Regions from separate parts of the Oerskovia paurometabola genome, predicted to be linked through region 3. Evidence: predicted binding sites of a transcription regulator. Region 3 holds the regulator's gene; each other region holds the start of a gene.
The links. The regulator HspR, encoded in region 3, represses chaperone genes until heat shock. The targets are predictions, from matches to a motif close to AAGTTGAGTCNNNNNGACTCAACTT.
Positions count from the first base shown of each region.

Region 1 (6,021 bases), 3.4 Mb from region 3:
GTCGCCCAGCCCGGGCGCTCGGTCCTTGATGTGCTGGACGTCGAGCACGCTGTCGGTCGTGACGACCTCGGGGTGCCAGCCCTTGTTCGGCCCGGACCGTGTCGAGGTCAGGACGAGCACGGGGCACTGGACGTGCAGACCGCGAGCGATCTGCGCGTGCCCGCGCCGGATCGCGCGCGCCCAGCCTGCCCGCGCGGGGAAGCCCTCGTGCGGCTTCCAGCCGAGCTCGTAGGTCCACTCGCCGCCGGTCCCGGTGTGCAGGGCCTGCCCGTAGGCGTCGTCGAGCGAGCCCACCACGAGCCGCGGGGCGAAGCGCCCGACGACGTCGATCACCCGGGTGGAGATCACACGGTCGAACCAGGACGAGTTGAGGTCGAACCACGGGCTGTTGAGGACGAGCGCAGCCACCTTGCCGGGGCGGGCGTTGGCCCACAGGCTCGTGACGAGGCCGCCCGTCGAGTGTCCGACGACCACGAGCTCGTCGTGCCCCTCGGCCCGGATCACGGCGGCTGCCGCGTCGAGGTCCTGGGCGTAGAGGCTCAGGTCGTCGACCATGTTGGGGTCCTTGCCGGCCTCGGTCCAGTGCGCGAGCGACCGGCCGTACCCGCGCAGGTCGACCGCGTAGAACGCGTAGCCGTGCTCCTCGAAGGCGTCGCCCAGGTGGGTCTGGAAGAAGTAGTCGACGAACCCGTGGACGTACAGCACGGCCCGGCGGCGTCGTGCGCCCTCCGGGCTCGTCGCCTTGCGGACGAGCGTGGCCGTGTCGCCACCGGGGAGGTCGAGCGTGCGGGCGACCCAGTCGGGTCCGAGGACGTCCTGCTGCCAGCCGTGCGTCATGGTGCTGCCCTTCGCGCGCGGACTCGGGCGGTGCCGCGGTGCCGCCATTGTCCACTGCGGGGGCGGGCCTGTCAGAGCGAGCGTGATCCCTGGGTGTCGCTCGCCCTGACCGGACGTGCCGTGGCTCAGGCGGGCGGGGCGAGGCCTGTCGGGGGCGACGGCGGGACCGGGGGAGCCGGGGGTGCTGCGGGCGGGGCGGGGCGCACGTCCTCCCGAAGGCGGGTCGACTCGTCCATCTCCGAGTCGTCCACCTGCTCGGTCCCGGGGTCGGTGACCTGCGCGGTCCACGTCTGGGCGGGCGCGACGGGGGCGCCGGACGAGGCGGCCGGAGCGGGCGGGGCGGGCGGAGCGCTCGGCGGGCCGTACGGGTGCGCGGCGCCCTGGGGCGGTGCCGGTGGCTGCGCGGGGTACGCCTGGTACGCCTGGTACGGCGGCTGCCCGCTCGGGACCACGTGGGGCTGGGCGGGCGGGACGGCGTGGCCCGGGTACCCGTTCGGCGCGGGCTGGCCGGGGTACCCGGCCGGCGCCTGCCCCGGGTAGCCGTCGACCGGTGCGCCGTACCCGTAGGGCTGCGGCGCGGGCACCTTCTTGGGGCGCAGCAGGAGCCACGCGACGACGCCGATCACGACGAGACCGACCAGGACGACGGCGAGGACGAGGAGGAGCAGGATGCTCATCGCGGGCCACCGTCCGGCGCCGTGGTGCGGTCGGTATGGTCCGGTGCGATGGTGGCAGGAGGTTCGAGCCGTCGTGTCTTCACGCCCCACAGCATCCCGTGGATCGACGTCGGTGAGAAGGGGGTGCCACCCGTTGGTACCCGGACCTGACGCCGCATGGCTGACATGACGGACAGAGTTGAGTGGAATAGGCTCAAGTCAGGCCCTGTTGTTCCAGGTAGACCCAGACCCTGAAGTATCCGGAGACCCCATGGACACCAAGTTCACCACCATGTCCCAGCAGGCCATCGGCGAGGCCATCCAGACCGCCTCGGCCGCCGGCAACCCCCAGCTCGAACCCGCCCACCTCCTCGCCGCGCTCCTCACGCAGGAGGGGGGAGTCGCCGTCGGGCTGCTCGACGCCGTGGGCGCGAACGCCCAGGCGATCGGCCAGAAGGTGCGCGCGGCCCTCGTCGCGCTGCCCACCGCGAGCGGCTCGGCCGTCGCCCAGCCCACCGCGTCGCGCAGCACGTCCGCCGCGCTCGACCTGGCCTCGAAGGAGGCCCAGGGCATGGGGGACGAGTACGTCTCGACCGAGCACCTGCTCATCGGGATCGCCGCGGGCTCCTCGCCCGCCGCGCAGATCCTCGGCGACGCCGGGGCGAGCGCCGACGCGCTGCGCTCCGCGCTGCCCGCGGTCCGTGGCTCGGGCCGCGTGACGAGCCCCAACCCCGAGGGGACCTACAAGGCGCTCGAGCAGTACGGCCAGGACCTCACCGCGGCCGCGGCCGAGGGCAAGCTCGACCCCGTGATCGGGCGCGACTCGGAGATCCGCCGCGTCGTGCAGGTCCTCTCGCGCCGCACCAAGAACAACCCCGTCCTGATCGGTGAGCCCGGCGTCGGCAAGACGGCCGTCGTCGAGGGGTTGGCCCAGCGCATCGTCGCGGGCGACGTCCCCGACTCGCTCAAGGGCAAGAAGCTCATCTCGCTCGACCTCGCGGCCATGGTCGCGGGCGCCAAGTACCGCGGCGAGTTCGAGGAGCGCCTCAAGGCCGTCCTGGAGGAGATCAAGTCCTCAGACGGCGAGGTCGTGACGTTCATCGACGAGCTCCACACGGTCGTCGGTGCGGGTGCGGGCGGCGAGGGCGCCATGGACGCGGGCAACATGCTCAAGCCCATGCTCGCCCGCGGCGAGCTGCGCCTGGTCGGTGCGACGACCCTCGACGAGTACCGCGAGCACATCGAGAAGGACCCCGCCCTCGAGCGCCGTTTCCAGCAGGTCTTCGTGGGCGAGCCCTCGGTCGAGGACACGGTCGCGATCCTGCGCGGACTCAAGGAGCGCTACGAGGCGCACCACAAGGTGACGATCGCCGACTCGGCGCTCGTGGCCGCCGCCGCGCTGTCCGACCGCTACATCACGGGCCGCCAGCTCCCCGACAAGGCGATCGACCTGGTCGACGAGGCCGCGTCGCGCCTGCGCATGGAGCTCGACTCCTCGCCCATCGAGATCGACGAGCTCCAGCGTGCCGTCACGCGCCTGGAGATGGAGGAGGTCGTGCTCTCGGAGTCCGACGACCCCGCCTCGCGCGAGCGCCTCGAGAAGCTGCGCGCCGACCTCGCGGACCGTCGCGAGGAGCTGTCCGCGCTGACCGCGCGCTGGGACGCCGAGAAGGCGGGCCACAACCGCGTCGGCGACCTGCGCGCCAAGCTCGACGAGCTGCGCGTCCAGGTCGAGCGGGCCATCCGCGAGGGTGACCTCGAGACCGCGGGCCGCATCCAGTACGGCGAGATCCCGCAGCTCCAGGAGCAGCTCCAGGCCGCCGAGCAGGAGGAGGCGTCGATCGACAGCGACGAGTCCGCCACCGCGCCGCAGGCGCCCATGATCGCCGACAAGGTCGGCGCGGACGAGATCGCCGAGGTCGTCTCCGCGTGGACCGGCATCCCCGCGGGCCGCATGCTCCAGGGCGAGTCCGAGAAGCTCCTCCACATGGAGGACGTGATCGGCAAGCGACTGATCGGCCAGAAGGCAGCGGTCGCGGCGGTCTCGGACGCCGTACGGCGTTCTCGTGCGGGCGTCGCCGACCCCGACCGCCCCACGGGCTCGTTCCTGTTCCTCGGCCCCACGGGCGTCGGCAAGACCGAGCTCGCGAAGGCGCTCGCGGACTTCCTGTTCGACGACGAGCGCGCCATGGTGCGCATCGACATGTCGGAGTACAGCGAGAAGCACAGCGTCGCACGCCTGGTCGGTGCCCCTCCGGGGTACGTCGGCTACGAGGAGGGCGGCCAGCTCACCGAGGCCGTGCGGCGCAGGCCGTACTCGGTCGTGCTGCTCGACGAGGTCGAGAAGGCGCACCCCGAGGTGTTCGACATCCTGCTGCAGGTGCTCGACGACGGCCGGTTGACCGACGGCCAGGGCCGCACGGTCGACTTCCGCAACGTCATCCTGGTGCTGACGTCGAACCTGGGCTCGCAGTTCCTCGTGGACCCCATGCTCGACGACGCGGCCAAGCGCGAGGCCGTCATGTCGGCGGTCCGGTCGAACTTCAAGCCGGAGTTCATCAACCGGCTCGACGACGTCGTGATCTTCGACCCGCTGAACCTCGACGAGCTGGGGCGGATCGTGGACATCGCGGTCGACCGGCTCGGCGAGCGCCTCGCGGACCGTCGCCTCACGCTCGAGGTCACCCCGGCCGCGCGCGAGTGGCTCGCGCTCGAGGGCTTCGACCCGGCGTACGGTGCGCGCCCGCTGCGCCGCCTGGTGCAGCGCGAGATCGGCGACCGCCTGGCGCGCAAGCTCCTGGCGGGCGAGGTCGCGGACGGCGACACGATCGTCGTCGACCGGTCGGTCACCGAGGGCGAGGGGCTGGAGCTGACCGTCCAGCGCTGACGCCGTCCGCGGGGTGGCGCGCCGTCGGGCTGGAGCTCCTCCTGCCCGACGGCGCCGCTCACCTCGCGGTGGAGGGCCCGGTCCCGGAAGGGGCCGGGCCTTCGTGCGTCCCGGCGACGGGTGAGGTGTTCGTGCCATCGGCTCCGGGGCAGCGCGCCCCGCGAGATCGGGCCGGTTGTCGCTTCGCTCGACATAAGGCGACAACGGGCCCGATCTCGGGCGGGGCGCACAGACGCCCGGTCCTACCGGGCGCCTGGTTTTCACCCGCGGTGTCGGGGCATACTGGGCAATCAGCCCACATTCCACCGACGGAAGGTCGCTCGTGCCGCCGGAGTCCCCGTTGCCCGACCGCCTTCCTCAGACCCGCGCCGCGCGCCGCCTCGCCGAGCAGGCCGCCGCCTCGCCGTCGCGGGCGCAGCGTCGCCGGCGGCGCGCCGAGGCCGTCCGGCACGCCCGCTCGACCGGTACCACCGGCTCCACCGGCAGGGCGCGCGGACCTCGTGGTCTGCCGCAGGTGGCGGTCGTGACCCTCGGCCTCGTGGGCGGGCTGCTCGTGGTCCCGGCGACGCAGGAGCTCGGCGGCGAGGGACCTGGCCTCGAACCGATCGGTGCCCGCTGGGACGCCGCGCTCGGCCGGGGGGACGACCGCGCCAGCCGCAGCGCGGACGGGCGCGAGCCGCTGCTCGCCCAGGCGGGCAGCAGCGGAACCGCCGGGACCGCCGGGAACGCCGCGCAGCAGCCCGGCGCCGCCGCCGAGCAGCCCACCGCCGCGGCCCCGGCGCCGGAGCCTTCCGCCGACGAGGCCCCGGTCCCGGCACCCCCGCCCGCCCCGGAGGCCCCCGCGGCACCGCCCCAGCAGGGCGCGACCGGGCCCGAGGTCCAGCAGGTCCAGGAGCGTCTCCAGGCACACGGGGCCACGGTGCCCGCCGACGGCGTGTTCGGGCCCGGGACCGACCGCGCGCTGCGCACGTTCCAGGACGCGAACGGCCTCGAGCCCGACGGGGTCGCCGGCCCCGCGACCCGGGCCGCGCTGCTCGCCGACCCGACCACGACGCCAGGTGCCACCGGGAGCGCGGGGGGAGCGACGTCGTCGGGCGGGGGAGACACCGCGGGCGACACGGCCGCCGCCCTCGCGCTCGTCAACACGCACCGCGCCGCCGCGGGCTGCCCCGCGCTGCGCGCCGACGACCGGCTCGGGCGCGCCGCGACCCTGCACGCGCAGGACATGGTCGCGCAGGGGTACTTCAGCCACACGAGCCTCGACGGTCGGACGTTCGGCGACCGCGTCACGGCCCAGGGCTACGCACGACCGGGCGGCGAGAACATCGCCGCCGGGCAGAAGACCGCCCAGGCCGTGGTCGACGCATGGATGGCGTCCGAGGGGCACCGTGCGAACATCCTCAACTGCGACTTCACGACCATGGGGCTGGGGCGCGCGGGCAACACCTGGGTGCAGGTCTTCGGGTACTGAGCGCCCGGAGTGCCCGAGTCGTCCCCTTGTCGGGCGAGCGGGCGCGGCGCACGACATACTCAGGTGTGAACCCGTCCCAGGAACAAGCGCCCGAGACCGCCGCCCAGCAACGCCTCGACCACGCGCCGCTCCGCTCGGCCGTGATCGTCAACCCGAATCGCGTCGAAGGC
Region 1 covers NZ_JAFBBV010000001.1:602,911-608,931, forward strand. Annotated here, with positions in the region: gene JOD48_RS02695 (alpha/beta hydrolase) at 1-837, opposite strand, end outside; gene JOD48_RS02700 (hypothetical protein) at 963-1,514, opposite strand; gene clpB (ATP-dependent chaperone ClpB) at 1,765-4,380, shown strand; gene JOD48_RS02710 (CAP domain-containing protein) at 4,703-5,851, shown strand; gene JOD48_RS02715 (diacylglycerol/lipid kinase family protein) at 5,917-6,021, shown strand, end outside.
Region 1: the regulator HspR is predicted to act here: its motif matches at 1,690-1,714, upstream of clpB (ATP-dependent chaperone ClpB).

Region 2 (6,021 bases), 3.6 Mb from region 3:
CTCGCGCTCGCGGCCGAGCGGGGCGTGCGGGTCGTGCACGTCCCGGTCGACGAGGGCGAGATGGGCGCGACGATCAAGCGGGCCGCGGCGTGGCGCTCGACCGCGCTGGGACTACGGGACCGCTTCACGCGAGACACCGGCCCGACGGCGTAGCCCGGCCCGGGCGGCGACCGCGCCGCCCTGCCTGGCCCCCGCGCGCGGTCTACGCTCCGAGAGGGGCACGGCGACGGCACGACACGAGGCGGGACGGCACATGGCACGCAGGACGATCGTCATCACGGGAGCGAGCGACGGGATCGGGTCGGCGGCAGCCCGGGCGCTCGCCACGGACGGGCACGAGGTCGTGGTCGTGGGGCGCTCGCCCGAGAAGACCGCAGCCGTCGCGCGCGAGCTGGGAGCCGACCACTTCGTGGCGGACTTCGCACGCCTGGCCGAGGTGCGGGCGCTCGCCGCGCAGCTGCGGGACCGCTACGAGCGGATCGACGTCCTCGCGAACAACGCGGGCGGCATCATGGCCGACCGTCAGGTCTCCGAGGACGGCCACGAGCTGACGTTCCAGGTCAACCACCTCGCGCCGTTCCTCCTCACGACGCTGCTGCTCGACCGGTTGGAAGAGAGCCACGCGAGCGTCATCAGCACGAGCAGCGCCGCGCACCGGCTCTTCAGCGACTTCCACGTCGACGACCTCGAGTCCGAACGGTCCTACGCGCCCAACACCGCGTACGGCAACGCGAAGCTCGCGGTGAACCTGTTCACGCGCGAGCTCGACCGCCGGTACCGCGCGGCCGGCATCGCGGCGGCGTCGTTCCACCCCGGCGTGGTCGCGACGAACTTCGCCGCGACGTCGACGAGCAGCATGCGCGTGATGTACCAGACGGTGCTGAGCCGCTTCCTCACGTCGTCGACCAAGGGGGCCGACACCCTCGTGTGGCTCGCGACGACGACCCCGGGCGTCGACTGGGAGCCGGGGAGCTACTACGTCAAGCGCAAGGTCGCGACGACCCATCCCCTCGTGGGTGACCCGCGGCTCGCGGCCGAGCTGTGGGAACGGAGCGCGGCGATGGTCGCCGACGACGACGCCCCGGGGGCGGCGGCCTGAAGACTCGGGCCCGACCGGCGCACCGGCCGTACGTGTCGAACGGGCCCCGGACAGCACGACGGGCCCGGTGCTCTCGCATCCGGGCCCGTCGACTCACCGCGCCGCCGGCCGAAGGGGGGTGACCTGCGGCGGGGAGGTCTGGAAGACCGTCAGGACGCGGAGGTCGTGACCTCGATGCGCTGCGGCGTCGTGCCGGCGTAGACGCCGGCGACGGTGACGGTCAGGACGCCTGCGTCGTAGCGGGCGCTGATGGCGCTCGCGTCGGCGGCCTGGGGGAGGGTCACGACGCGGTGGAACGCGCCGTAGCGGACCTCGCGGACGCGACGGCCCTCGGCCTCCTCGGCCCGCTCGTCCTTGCGCTCGCCGCGCACGACGAGCTTGCGGCCCTCGACCTCGACCGTGACGTCCTGGGCGGGGTCGATCCCCGGCAGGTCGAAGCGGGCGACCAGGTCGTCGCCGTCCTGGAAGACGTCGGCGTGGGCCGGGACGCCTGCCACGGGGCGGGCGGTGAGCAGGTCGCGCAGGGCGCGGTCGAACGCGGGGGCGGTGGTCAGGGTGGTCGTCATGGTGACTCCTTCGGTCGGTGCGGAACCTCTGACCGGTACAACTTGAGTCGCCTCCGCTCAATTCCGGGTCGGCGTTCGCCCTGGACGAACGACCGACGACCCCGGAAGGCGCGCCGACCGGGCCCCGTCGTGGCGGGGGGCTACTCGCAGCCCACGCCGTCGCCGTCGCGGTCCAGCTTCTTGCTGTACCCGGGGTCTCCGGACCGGATCGGCGCCTTGCCAGCAGCCCGGACCGCGTCGCAGTTCGCGTAGGACACCGCGCCGCCCCCGCTCCCGCCGACGATCCCGGCGGGCGCGTCCGGCGTGGTCACCTTCGGTGCGCTCGACGACGTGCCCGAGCGACCCGTCGCCGCGCTCCGCGCCTGGAGGTCGGCCTCGGCCGCGGTGACCGCGCCCTCGCGTCCTTCGACCGCCGTCAGCCGGGCCTGGAGGTCGGCCTCGGCCGTCACGGCGGCCGACTCGCGGGTCGCGAGCTCGGCCTCCTTCGCGACCGCTGCCTCCTCGCGGGCCGTGACGTCGGCCTGAGCGGCGCCCAGCTCGTCCTGCGCGGTCGTGAGCGCCGCGCTGTCCTCGTCCAGGGCGGCGCGAGCCTCCGTCGCCTCGCCCAGGGTGGCCTCGGCGGCGGCGAGCCGCGAGCCCGAGGGCACGGCGCCCAGCAGTAGCCCGACGACCAGGAAGGCGAGGCACAGGAAGGCGACGAGCACGATGCGCCGCGTGCGACCGTCGTGACGGCCTGCCACGGCTCCCGCACCGGTGAGGCTCGCGACCGGCAGTGCCATGGTCTGCTCGGTCGGTTCGACCGCTGCGGGGTCCTCGACCCAGAGCGGCCAGTCGGCGGGCTTCGCCGGCCAGCGAGGGTCGGGCGTCCAGTGGGGGTCCGGGGTCCATCCCTCGGGCGGGGTGGGCCAGCCCGGGGGCGGGTTGAAGCGAACGGTCATGGCAGGGCTCCTCGTCGAGCGGGCACGCGCGCGGCGGTGCCGGGGCGACCGTCGTTCGGTCGACACCCCGGAGGCTAGGGGGAGCAGAGCCCTCGCGTCAGCACCCGGGAGGGGGTGAAATCCCCCGGGAGCGGACCGCGACGCGTCAGTTCTCAGGTGCTCCCAGCACGGCGACGAGGAAGTCGCCGTCCTCGGCGAACGGCCGCAGGTCCCACGTCGAGAGCTTGAGCTGAACCTCGAGCCCGGCCTCGGCGGCGTCGGCGAAGAACGCGTCGAACGCGTACCCGCGCCCCGCTCCGAAGCCGACGACGGCCCGACCGCCCGGCGCCAGGTGGGCGCGGAAGCGGCGCAGCACCTCGACCTCGGTGCCCGGCGCGAGGAACGTGACGACGTTCCCGGCGCACACGATCAGGTCGAACGGCTCGGCGATCCCGGCCGCGGGAAGGTCGAGCTCGGCGATGTCCCCGACGAGCCACGTCGAACCGGGGTGGTCTGCCTCGGCGGCCTCGATGAGCACGGGGTCGACGTCGACGCCCACCACGGTGTGACCGCGCGCTGCGAGCTCGGCACCGACGCGCCCCGGGCCGCTGCCCGCGTCGAGGATGCGGGCGCCGCGGGGAACCATCGCGTCGACCAGCCGGGCCTCGCCCGCGAGGTCGGCGCCCTGGGCGGCCATGGCGCGGAACCGCTCGACGTACCAGGTCGAGTGGGACGGGTTCACGGCGGTCTTCTGCTCCCAGCGGGTGGGGTTGGCCTTGCTCACCGGTGGCTCCTCGGGGTCGGGCGGGGCTCTGAACGGGCTCGGCGGCGGCCACGAGAGCGGGTCGCCGCACCTTCGACCGTACCCCCACCGGGTACTACCCCGGCGACCGTCCAGCGCCGACCAGACCCGGTCTCACCGACCGGACCCGGACCCCTCGCCCACCACGAGGTTGCCTGCGGTCGAGAACGGGATGGAGGTCGGTATCGGCGGCAGAACGACCTCAACCCCGTTCTCGGCACCCCGGGGACACCGGGCTAGCGGCCGAAGACCTCCAGGACCGGCGTCTCGCCGTCGACGAAACGGACGAACTGCCCCACGGTCGACGGCGAGCGCAGGGCCTGCGCGACGACGAGGGCGACGTTGCCGCGCGACGTCTTCCCCTCGTGCGCGTCGACCGTGATCATGCCGGTCGGCTCGTCGTTCGTCAGGGTGCCCGGGCCCAGGATCGTCCAGTCCAGGTCGGTGCCGCGCAGGTGGTCGTCGGCGGCGAGCTTGGCGTCGGCGTACGGGAAGAAGCTGTTGTCCTCCGGCACACCGTGGTCCGGCACCGAGCCGATCCACGACACCATGACGTAGCGCGAGACGCCCGCGGCGGCGGCCGCGTCCATCGAACGGATCGCGGCGTCCCGGTCGACGGCGTAGGTCCGCTCCGGGCTCCCGCCACCGGCGCCGGCGGACCACACCACGGCGTCGTGCCCGCGCAGGGCCTCGGTGATCTCCTCGGTCGTGGCGTTCTCGACGTCGAGCAGCAACGGCGTGCCGCCGAGCTCCTCGACGAGCGGGAGCTGCGACTCGTGCCGCACGATCCCGCTCACCTCGATCTCGTGGTCCCTGAGGATGGGGACGACCAGGCGACCCACCTTGCCGTGGGCTCCGATCAGGGCGACGTTCATGGTTCTCCTCGTGGTGTCGGTGACGGTGCTCCCTCCACGGTGCACCGAGGACGCGCGCTCCGCCCGCTGGGGGCAGGCAGGACTACTCCTCGACGACCGCCACGGTCACCTCGATGTTGCCGCGCGTCGCGTTCGAGTAGGGGCAGACCTGGTGCGCGGCCTCGACGAGCTCCTGGGCCACCGCGCGCTCGACGCCGGGCAGGCTGGCCTCCAGCTGCACGGCGAGGGTGTACCCGCCGCCGTCGAGGGGGCCGATCGAGACGCTCGCGCCGATGGCCGAGTCGACGACCGAGACCTTGCGCTGGCGGGCGACGCCCAGGAGGGCCGAGTGGAAGCATGCCGCGTAGCCCGCGGCGAAGAGCTGCTCGGGGTTGGACCCGTCGCCGGTGCCGCCCATCTCCTTGGGTACGGCGACGTCGAGGTCGACCCGCCCGTCGGTGGACCGGACGTGGCCGTTGCGGCCCTCTCCGGTGGCCAGGGCTTCCGCGGTGTAGAGAGTCTTCATCGTGCTACCTCCAGGGTGGGGTCGACGGGTGAACCTCTCGAACGTATGTCGCTCGGGGCAACAAGGTGTGGTCGGTTCGCGCAGAGCGCAGCGGCCGCACTCCCCGCCGTCGGGGTGCGGGTACCGTGGAACGGCCGCCGTCTCGGCGACCCCCCTCGACCACGGACTGACCGCACCCCCATGAGCAACGCACCTACGCCGTCGGGCACGCCTGACAGCGCTTCCCCCTCCCTGCCCGACGACGCCGCGCACCCCACCGCGCCCCTCGCCCCCGAGGGCGAGCAGCTCTCCCACGGCCTGCGCACCCGGCACCTGACCATGATGGGACTGGGCTCCGCGATCGGGGCCGGCCTGTTCCTCGGCAGCGGCGTGGGGATCGCGACCGCGGGACCCGCCGTCCTGGTCTCGTACGCGGTCGCAGGCCTGCTCGTCATCCTCGTCATGCGGATGCTCGCCGAGATGGCGTCGGCCGTGCCGTCGAGCGGTTCCTTCTCGGTGTACGCCGAGACCGCGCTGGGGCGCTGGGCCGGGTTCACCATGGGCTGGCTCTACTGGTTCACGCTCATCATGGTGCTCGGCGCCGAGATCACGGGTGCCTCGCAGATCGTGTCCGGGTGGGTCCCCGGCGTGCCGCAATGGGTCGTCGCGCTCGTGTTCGTGGCGGCGTTCGCGGTCGTGAACCTGTGGGGCGTCAAGCACTTCGGCGAGTTCGAGTTCTGGTTCGCGTTCATCAAGGTCGCCGCGATCGTGGCGTTCCTCGTGATCGGGGTGCTGCTCGTGCTGGGCTGGCTGCCCGGCACCGACCCCGTGGGGACGACCAACATCTTCGGCGACCCGGCCTCGCTCGCGGGCTTCGCGCCCCACGGGCTGCCCGGCATCGCGGCGGGGCTGCTCGTCGTGGTCTTCGCGTTCGGGGGGATCGAGATCGTGACGATCGCCGCGGCCGAGGCCCGCGAGCCGCAGAAGGCCATCGTGACCGCCACCCGCTCGATCGTGTGGCGCATCCTCTTCTTCTACGTGGGTGCGGTCGCGATCATGGCGCTCGTCCTGCCGTGGGACGCCCCCGAGCTGCTGAGCGGCCCGTTCGTCGCGGTGCTCGACCTCGCGGGGCTGCCGAGCGCGGCGCGGCTGATGGAGGCCGTCGTGGTCGTCGCGCTCCTGTCGGCGTTCAACGCCAACGTCTACGGGACGTCCCGCATGGCGTTCTCGCTCGCGGGCCGCGGCGACGGGCACCCGGCGCTGACCAAGGTGTCGCCG
Region 2 covers NZ_JAFBBV010000001.1:440,807-446,827, forward strand. Annotated here, with positions in the region: gene JOD48_RS01965 (hypothetical protein) at 1-153, shown strand, start outside; gene JOD48_RS01970 (SDR family NAD(P)-dependent oxidoreductase) at 254-1,099, shown strand; gene JOD48_RS01975 (Hsp20/alpha crystallin family protein) at 1,249-1,665, opposite strand; gene JOD48_RS19365 (excalibur calcium-binding domain-containing protein) at 1,806-2,603, opposite strand; gene JOD48_RS01985 (class I SAM-dependent methyltransferase) at 2,749-3,366, opposite strand; gene JOD48_RS01990 (SDR family oxidoreductase) at 3,621-4,259, opposite strand; gene JOD48_RS01995 (organic hydroperoxide resistance protein) at 4,342-4,764, opposite strand; gene JOD48_RS02000 (amino acid permease) at 4,945-6,021, shown strand, end outside.
Region 2: the regulator HspR is predicted to act here: its motif matches at 1,705-1,729, upstream of JOD48_RS01975 (Hsp20/alpha crystallin family protein).

Region 3 (6,021 bases):
CAACCGCCTCGGTGGTGACGACTGGGACAACCGCATCGTCGAGCACCTCATCCAGCAGGTGAAGAACAGCTCGGGCGTCGACCTGTCCAAGGACAAGATCGCGCTGCAGCGTCTGCGTGAGGCCGCCGAGCAGGCGAAGAAGGAGCTCTCGTCCGCGACGAGCACCAACATCTCCATGCAGTACCTCTCGATGAGCGAGAACGGCCCCATCCACCTGGACGAGAAGCTCACGCGTGCTCAGTTCCAGCAGATGACGCAGGACCTCATCGACCGGACCAAGGCGCCCTTCCACGCGGTCATCCGCGACGCCGGCATCTCCGTCAACGACATCGACCACGTCGTGCTCGTGGGTGGTTCCACCCGCATGCCCGCCGTGACCGAGGTCGTCAAGGAGCTCACGGGCGGCAAGGAGCCCAACAAGAGCGTCAACCCGGACGAGGTCGTCGCCGTCGGCGCCGCGCTGCAGGCCGGTGTCATCAAGGGCGAGCGCAAGGACGTCCTCCTGATCGACGTCACCCCGCTGTCCCTGGGCATCGAGACCAAGGGTGGCGTGATGACCAAGCTCATCGAGCGCAACACGGCCATCCCGACCAAGCGCAGCGAGGTGTTCTCGACCGCCGAGGACAACCAGCCGTCCGTGCTGATCCAGGTCTTCCAGGGTGAGCGCGAGTTCGCCCGCGACAACAAGCCGCTGGGCACGTTCGAGCTCACGGGCATCGCCCCGGCGCCGCGCGGCCTGCCGCAGATCGAGGTCACCTTCGACATCGACGCGAACGGCATCGTGCACGTCGGCGCGAAGGACCGCGGCACCGGCAAGGAGCAGAAGATGACCATCACCGGTGGCTCCGCGCTGCCGAAGGAGGACATCGACCGCATGGTCAAGGAGGCCGAGGAGCACGCGGCCGAGGACAAGAAGCGTCGCGAGGAGGCGGAGACCCGCAACCAGGCCGAGGCGTTCGTGTACTCGACCGAGAAGCTCGTCGCGGAGAACAAGGAGAAGATCCCCGCCGACGTCGTGACCGAGGTCGAGTCCGACATCGCGTCGGTCAAGTCCGCGCTCGAGGGCGAGGACGCCGAGGCCGTGAAGTCCGCCCACGAGAAGCTCCTGGCCTCGAGCCAGAAGATCGGCGAGGCGCTCTACGCGTCGGCCGAGCAGGAGCAGGCCGCGGGCGACCAGGGTGCCGCTGACGCGGACGCCGCTGCGGCCGCCGGTGCGACCTCTGCGCCCGACGAGGACATCGTCGACGCGGAGATCGTGGACGAGGACGACAAGAAGTGACGAGCGACGCGCAGGGCCCCGAGGAGCTCGGCTCCGAGGACCAGCCCTTCCACTTCACGGACAAGCGCAAGGTGACCCCGGAGGGGCAGCCCAAGGAGGCTGCCCCCGAGGGGGCCAGCTCCGTGCCCGGTTCGGCCGGGAACGACGCGGAGAGCGACCCGCTGGCCGGGCTCGACTTCGAGCCCACCGGCGAGGCCGGGGACGACGCAGCGCTTCTCGCTGCGCAGTCCGAGGCGGCTGCCCACCTCGACGCCCTCCAGCGCGAGCGGGCCAGCTTCACCAACTACCGCAACCGGTCGCTGCGTGACCAGGAGGCCGCGCGCGTCAAGGGCGTCGAGGACGTCCTGGCCGCGCTCCTGCCGGTCCTCGACGACATCGACCGGGCGCGCCAGCACGGCGAGCTCGACGGCCCGTTCGTCGCGATCTCCGACAAGCTCGACGCGAGCCTGGCGAAGTTCGGCATCGAGCGGTACGGCGTCGTGGGCGAGGAGTTCGACCCGACCGTCCACGAGGCGCTCATGCACCAGGTGGACCCGGCCGCGACGTCGGCCACGGTCAACATGGTCATCGAGCCGGGCTACCGGATCGGCGAGAAGATCGTGCGCGCCGCGCGCGTCTCGGTCGTCGGACCGGAGTAGAGACACAGGTGGGTGCCAGGTCCCGCGGGACCGGGCACCCACCACCCGGGCGCCCGACGGCGGAGCGCACCTTCCACGTGAAGGTGACCTCCGCCGTCGGGCCCCGGGAGCACGACCACTATGGACGTAAGCACCACCACCGGCCCCGGGGCCGGTGAGACCTATGAGAGGAGGCGCCTTGACCGGTCAGGACTGGATCGAGAAGGACTTCTACGCCGCGCTTGGCGTCCCCAAGGATGCCGACGACGCCGCGATCAAGAAGGCGTACCGCAAGCTGGCCCGCACGTATCACCCCGACCAGAACCAGGGTGACGCGAAGGCCGAGGCGAAGTTCAAGGAGATCGGCGAGGCCTACGCGGTCCTGTCCGACGCCGAGCAGCGCCAGCAGTACGACGCGATCCGTGCCATGGCCGGCGGGGGCGCCCGCTTCTCCGCAGGAGCCGGTGGACCCGCCGGCGGTTCCGGCGGGTTCGAGGACATCTTCGGCGGCATGTTCGGCGGAGGCGGCGGCGGGGGAGGCCGCGTCCGGTACTCCACGCAGAGCGGTGGTGGCGGCGGCTTCGAGGACATCCTCGGGTCGATGTTCGGCGGCGGGGCAGGCCAGACCGGCTTCCGCCCCAACGCCGGGTACCAGCGCCCGCAGGCGGGCGCCGACGTGCACTCGTCGGCCACGCTCGGGTTCCGGCCCGCGGTCGAGGGCTCGACCGTCAACGTCACGACCGAGGGCCGCACCATCACGGCCCGCATCCCGGCAGGCGTCCGCGACGGCCAGAAGATCCGGCTGCGCGGCAAGGGACGCCCCGGCGTCGCGGGCGGCGCCCCCGGCGACCTGGTCATCACGGTGCACGTCACGCCGCACCCCGTGTTCTCGGTCGACGAGAAGCACAACCTGCGCCTGACCGTCCCCGTGACGTTCGCGGAGGCCGCGCTCGGCGCGACCATCGAGGTCCCGACGCTCGACGGCAAGCCCGTCAAGGTCAAGGTCCCCGCGGGCACGCCGTCGGGACGCACGCTGCGCGTCAAGGGCAAGGGCGTCAAGACGGCCAAGGCGACGGGCGACCTGCTCGTCACGATCCAGGTCGTCGTGCCGCAGAAGCTCTCGAAGGCCGCCAAGGAGGCCGTCGAGGCGCTCGCCGCCGCGACCGACGGCGAGAGCACCGACGTGCGCGCCGACCTGTTCGGGCGCGCGGCAGAGTAGAGCCGACAGGCACCAAGCAGGACGGTTCCGCAGCACCAGCGAGAGGAGGCAGGGCATGGCCAGGAACGAGGCTCCCACGGGGAGCGAGATCCCGTTCAACGCGTACGACGACGCCCCCGTGCTCGCCATCTCGCAGGCCGCGACGCTCGCCGGGATGCACCCGCAGACCCTGCGCCAGTACGACCGCCTGGGACTCGTGACCCCGCGCCGCACCATGGGGCGCGGACGCCGCTACTCCCAGCGGGACGTCGCCAAGCTCCTCGAGGTCCAGCGGCTCTCCCAGGAGGAGGGCATCAACCTCGCGGGCATCCGTCGCATCCTCACGCTCGAGGAGCAGGTGAGCCGGCTCGAGTCCCGACTCGACGCCCTCTCCGCCCAGCTCGAAGGAGGGCGCGTGTTCGCCGCCGGGGTGAGCGGCGACGTCGTCATGGTGCCGCGCGGGCGGCGGGTGCGCCGCTCGGCGGGGGAGCGGACGGTGGACGCCGGTCGCGGCGGCCAGGTCGTCGAGACCGGCGAGGCACGGGCGCTCGTGCTGTGGCGACCCGGCCGGGGCTCCTGACCTGCGCGGTGGCGTTCGCGCGTCCCGGCAGGAATTCCCGCAGCGCAATTACGTGCGGTCTGCATGACGTAAAAATGGCGGAATTCCGCCGAAGTGAGTGAGGCCTTGCTTCCTATACACAGGCTGCGCGAAGGAATACCGTGAGGGAAAAGCACGGTAGAACGCCCCGCCCTTCGAGCAAGGAGAAGTCCATGAGCAGCCTGATGGAGATGCCCCAGGTCGTCGAGTGTTCGATCGACGGCTGCGGATACAACCACGAGCACGGCTGCCACGCCGGCGCCGTGACGATCGCCGCGCACGGCAGCGAGGCCGAGTGCGCCACGTTCATCCCCCTCACCGCCAAGGGCGGCCTCGAGAAGGTCATCGCGCACGTCGGTGCCTGCCAGCGCGGAGAGTGCTCGCACAACGAGTCGCTCGAGTGCAACGCCTCCTCGATCCGCGTCGGGGCCGGCCCGCAGGGCGCCGACCACGCGGACTGCCTGACCTACAGCCCCCGCTGACCCTCGCGTCCTCCCCCCGACGCGATTCCTCCACGACGCCCCGCTCGTCCCTCGCCGGACGACGGGGCGTCGTGGCGTGCTGGGGGCCTCGCCGGGCGGCCGGAGCGCCCGACGACGGCGTGGTCTAGCGAGAGAGGCCGGGGCGCCTAGCGAGAGAGGTCGTGGAGCATCTTCGCCGCGTCGGCATGCTGCGCGGGAAGAGGCTCGACCCAGATGCGGGGCGGGCGCCGGAGGATCGCCGTCACGCCGAACGTGAGCGCGATGCGTTCGATCCTGTGCCGGAGCTCCGCACGGACCGGCCCGACGTCGGCCGTGCGAGCGCAGAGCGCCGCGTAGATCCCGCCACCGAGCGTCGCGACCGGGTGCCCGAGGCCGAACGTCTCGGTCAGCACCTTGCCCATGGCTGCCGCGCGGGCGACCTTCTGCCAGCCGTCGATGCGTTCGACCGCGACGTCCACCAGGACGAGGCAGTGCGTCGCGGAGGCCGGGGTCCCCAGGCGGTCCGCCTGCCCGTACGTCTCCTGGAGGCGCTGGACGAGGTAGGGGACCGTGACGAGCCCCGACCGAGGATCGGTCGTGGGCGGCGCGCCGGGGATCACCTCGTTGCCCACGGCCCACCCTGTGCTGACTGCCCGCAGCACGCGAAGGTCGGGAGCGGTGCCCCAGAGGTCGAACAAGCAGGTCAGGTCGTCGATGGTCTCGCCGATGCTGATCCCGTCGCGGCCGCGGGCCTCACCGAGCCGCTCGGCGGCAGCGGCCGGGCAGCGGGAGTCCGTGAGCGCCTCGACGAGCGCCTCGACGGCAGGGTGGTACCAGTCGCCTGGCCGCAGCCAGACGCTGTTCGTACTGGCCGCCTGCCACTCGTCGAGCAGCGAGGCGACGGCTGGCTCGGGGTAGCCAGGTCGTAGGTCCATACCCATGAGACGTGTGAGCCCCGTGCTCATGACGCGACAGCGGCGTCCTGATTCTCTTTCATCCACTCGACACACCGACGGACATGCAGCACATTCCGTCGGTTCTGTCATCCTGACAGACGGACAAGACGGGCGAAACCGCGTTGAGACGTAGATAACACCACCAGTTTTCCCGTCTAGGATGAACGGGAGAGCCTTACCTGACGAGGTGAGGCGGAGTCAGAGGCGGTAGGGCATGACGCAGGTCGACACGTCGAGGGACGACGCCCCGACGAGCGATGCCGAGCTGATCACCGCTGTACGCGCGGGAGACTACGCGGCATTCGGTGCGCTGTACGAGCGGCATGCCGCCGCGGCGCGCACCGTGGCGCGCCAGTACGTGCGCTCGGGCTCGGACGCCGACGACATGGTGTCCGAAGCCTTCGCCAAGGTCCTGGGCATCCTGCAGTCCGGCGGCGGACCCGACGTGACGTTCCGCGCCTACCTCTTCACCGTCGTCCGGCGCCTGTCCTACGACCTGTCGAACGCGGGCCGACGCACGCAGCCCACCGACGACATCGAGACGTTCGAGAGCGCGTTCGGACCCATGGCGTCGACCGAGGACCCCACGCTCCTGGGGTTCGAACGATCCGTCGTGACCAAGGCCTACCAAGGTCTGCCCGAGCGATGGCAGGCCGTGCTCTGGTACACCGAGGTCGAGGAGATGAACCCGGCCCAGATCGCACCGCTGCTCGGCCTCACGGCCAACGGTGTCTCGGCGCTCGCCTACCGGGCCCGCGAAGGGCTGCGCCAGGCGTACCTCCAGCAGCACCTCACGGGCGCGAGCAGCGCCGGGTGCGAGAACGTCAACCCGCTGCTCGGGTCCTACGTCCGCGGCGGTCTGGCCAAGCGGGAGACCGCCAAGGTCGACGCCCACCTCGAGGAGTGCGGTGA
Region 3 covers NZ_JAFBBV010000001.1:3,996,070-4,002,090, reverse strand. Annotated here, with positions in the region: gene dnaK (molecular chaperone DnaK) at 1-1,279, shown strand, start outside; gene grpE (nucleotide exchange factor GrpE) at 1,276-1,917, shown strand; gene JOD48_RS17815 (DnaJ C-terminal domain-containing protein) at 2,096-3,115, shown strand; gene JOD48_RS17810 (heat shock protein transcriptional repressor HspR) at 3,171-3,674, shown strand; gene JOD48_RS17805 (DUF1540 domain-containing protein) at 3,866-4,174, shown strand; gene JOD48_RS17800 (hypothetical protein) at 4,321-5,088, opposite strand; gene JOD48_RS17795 (sigma-70 family RNA polymerase sigma factor) at 5,324-6,021, shown strand, end outside.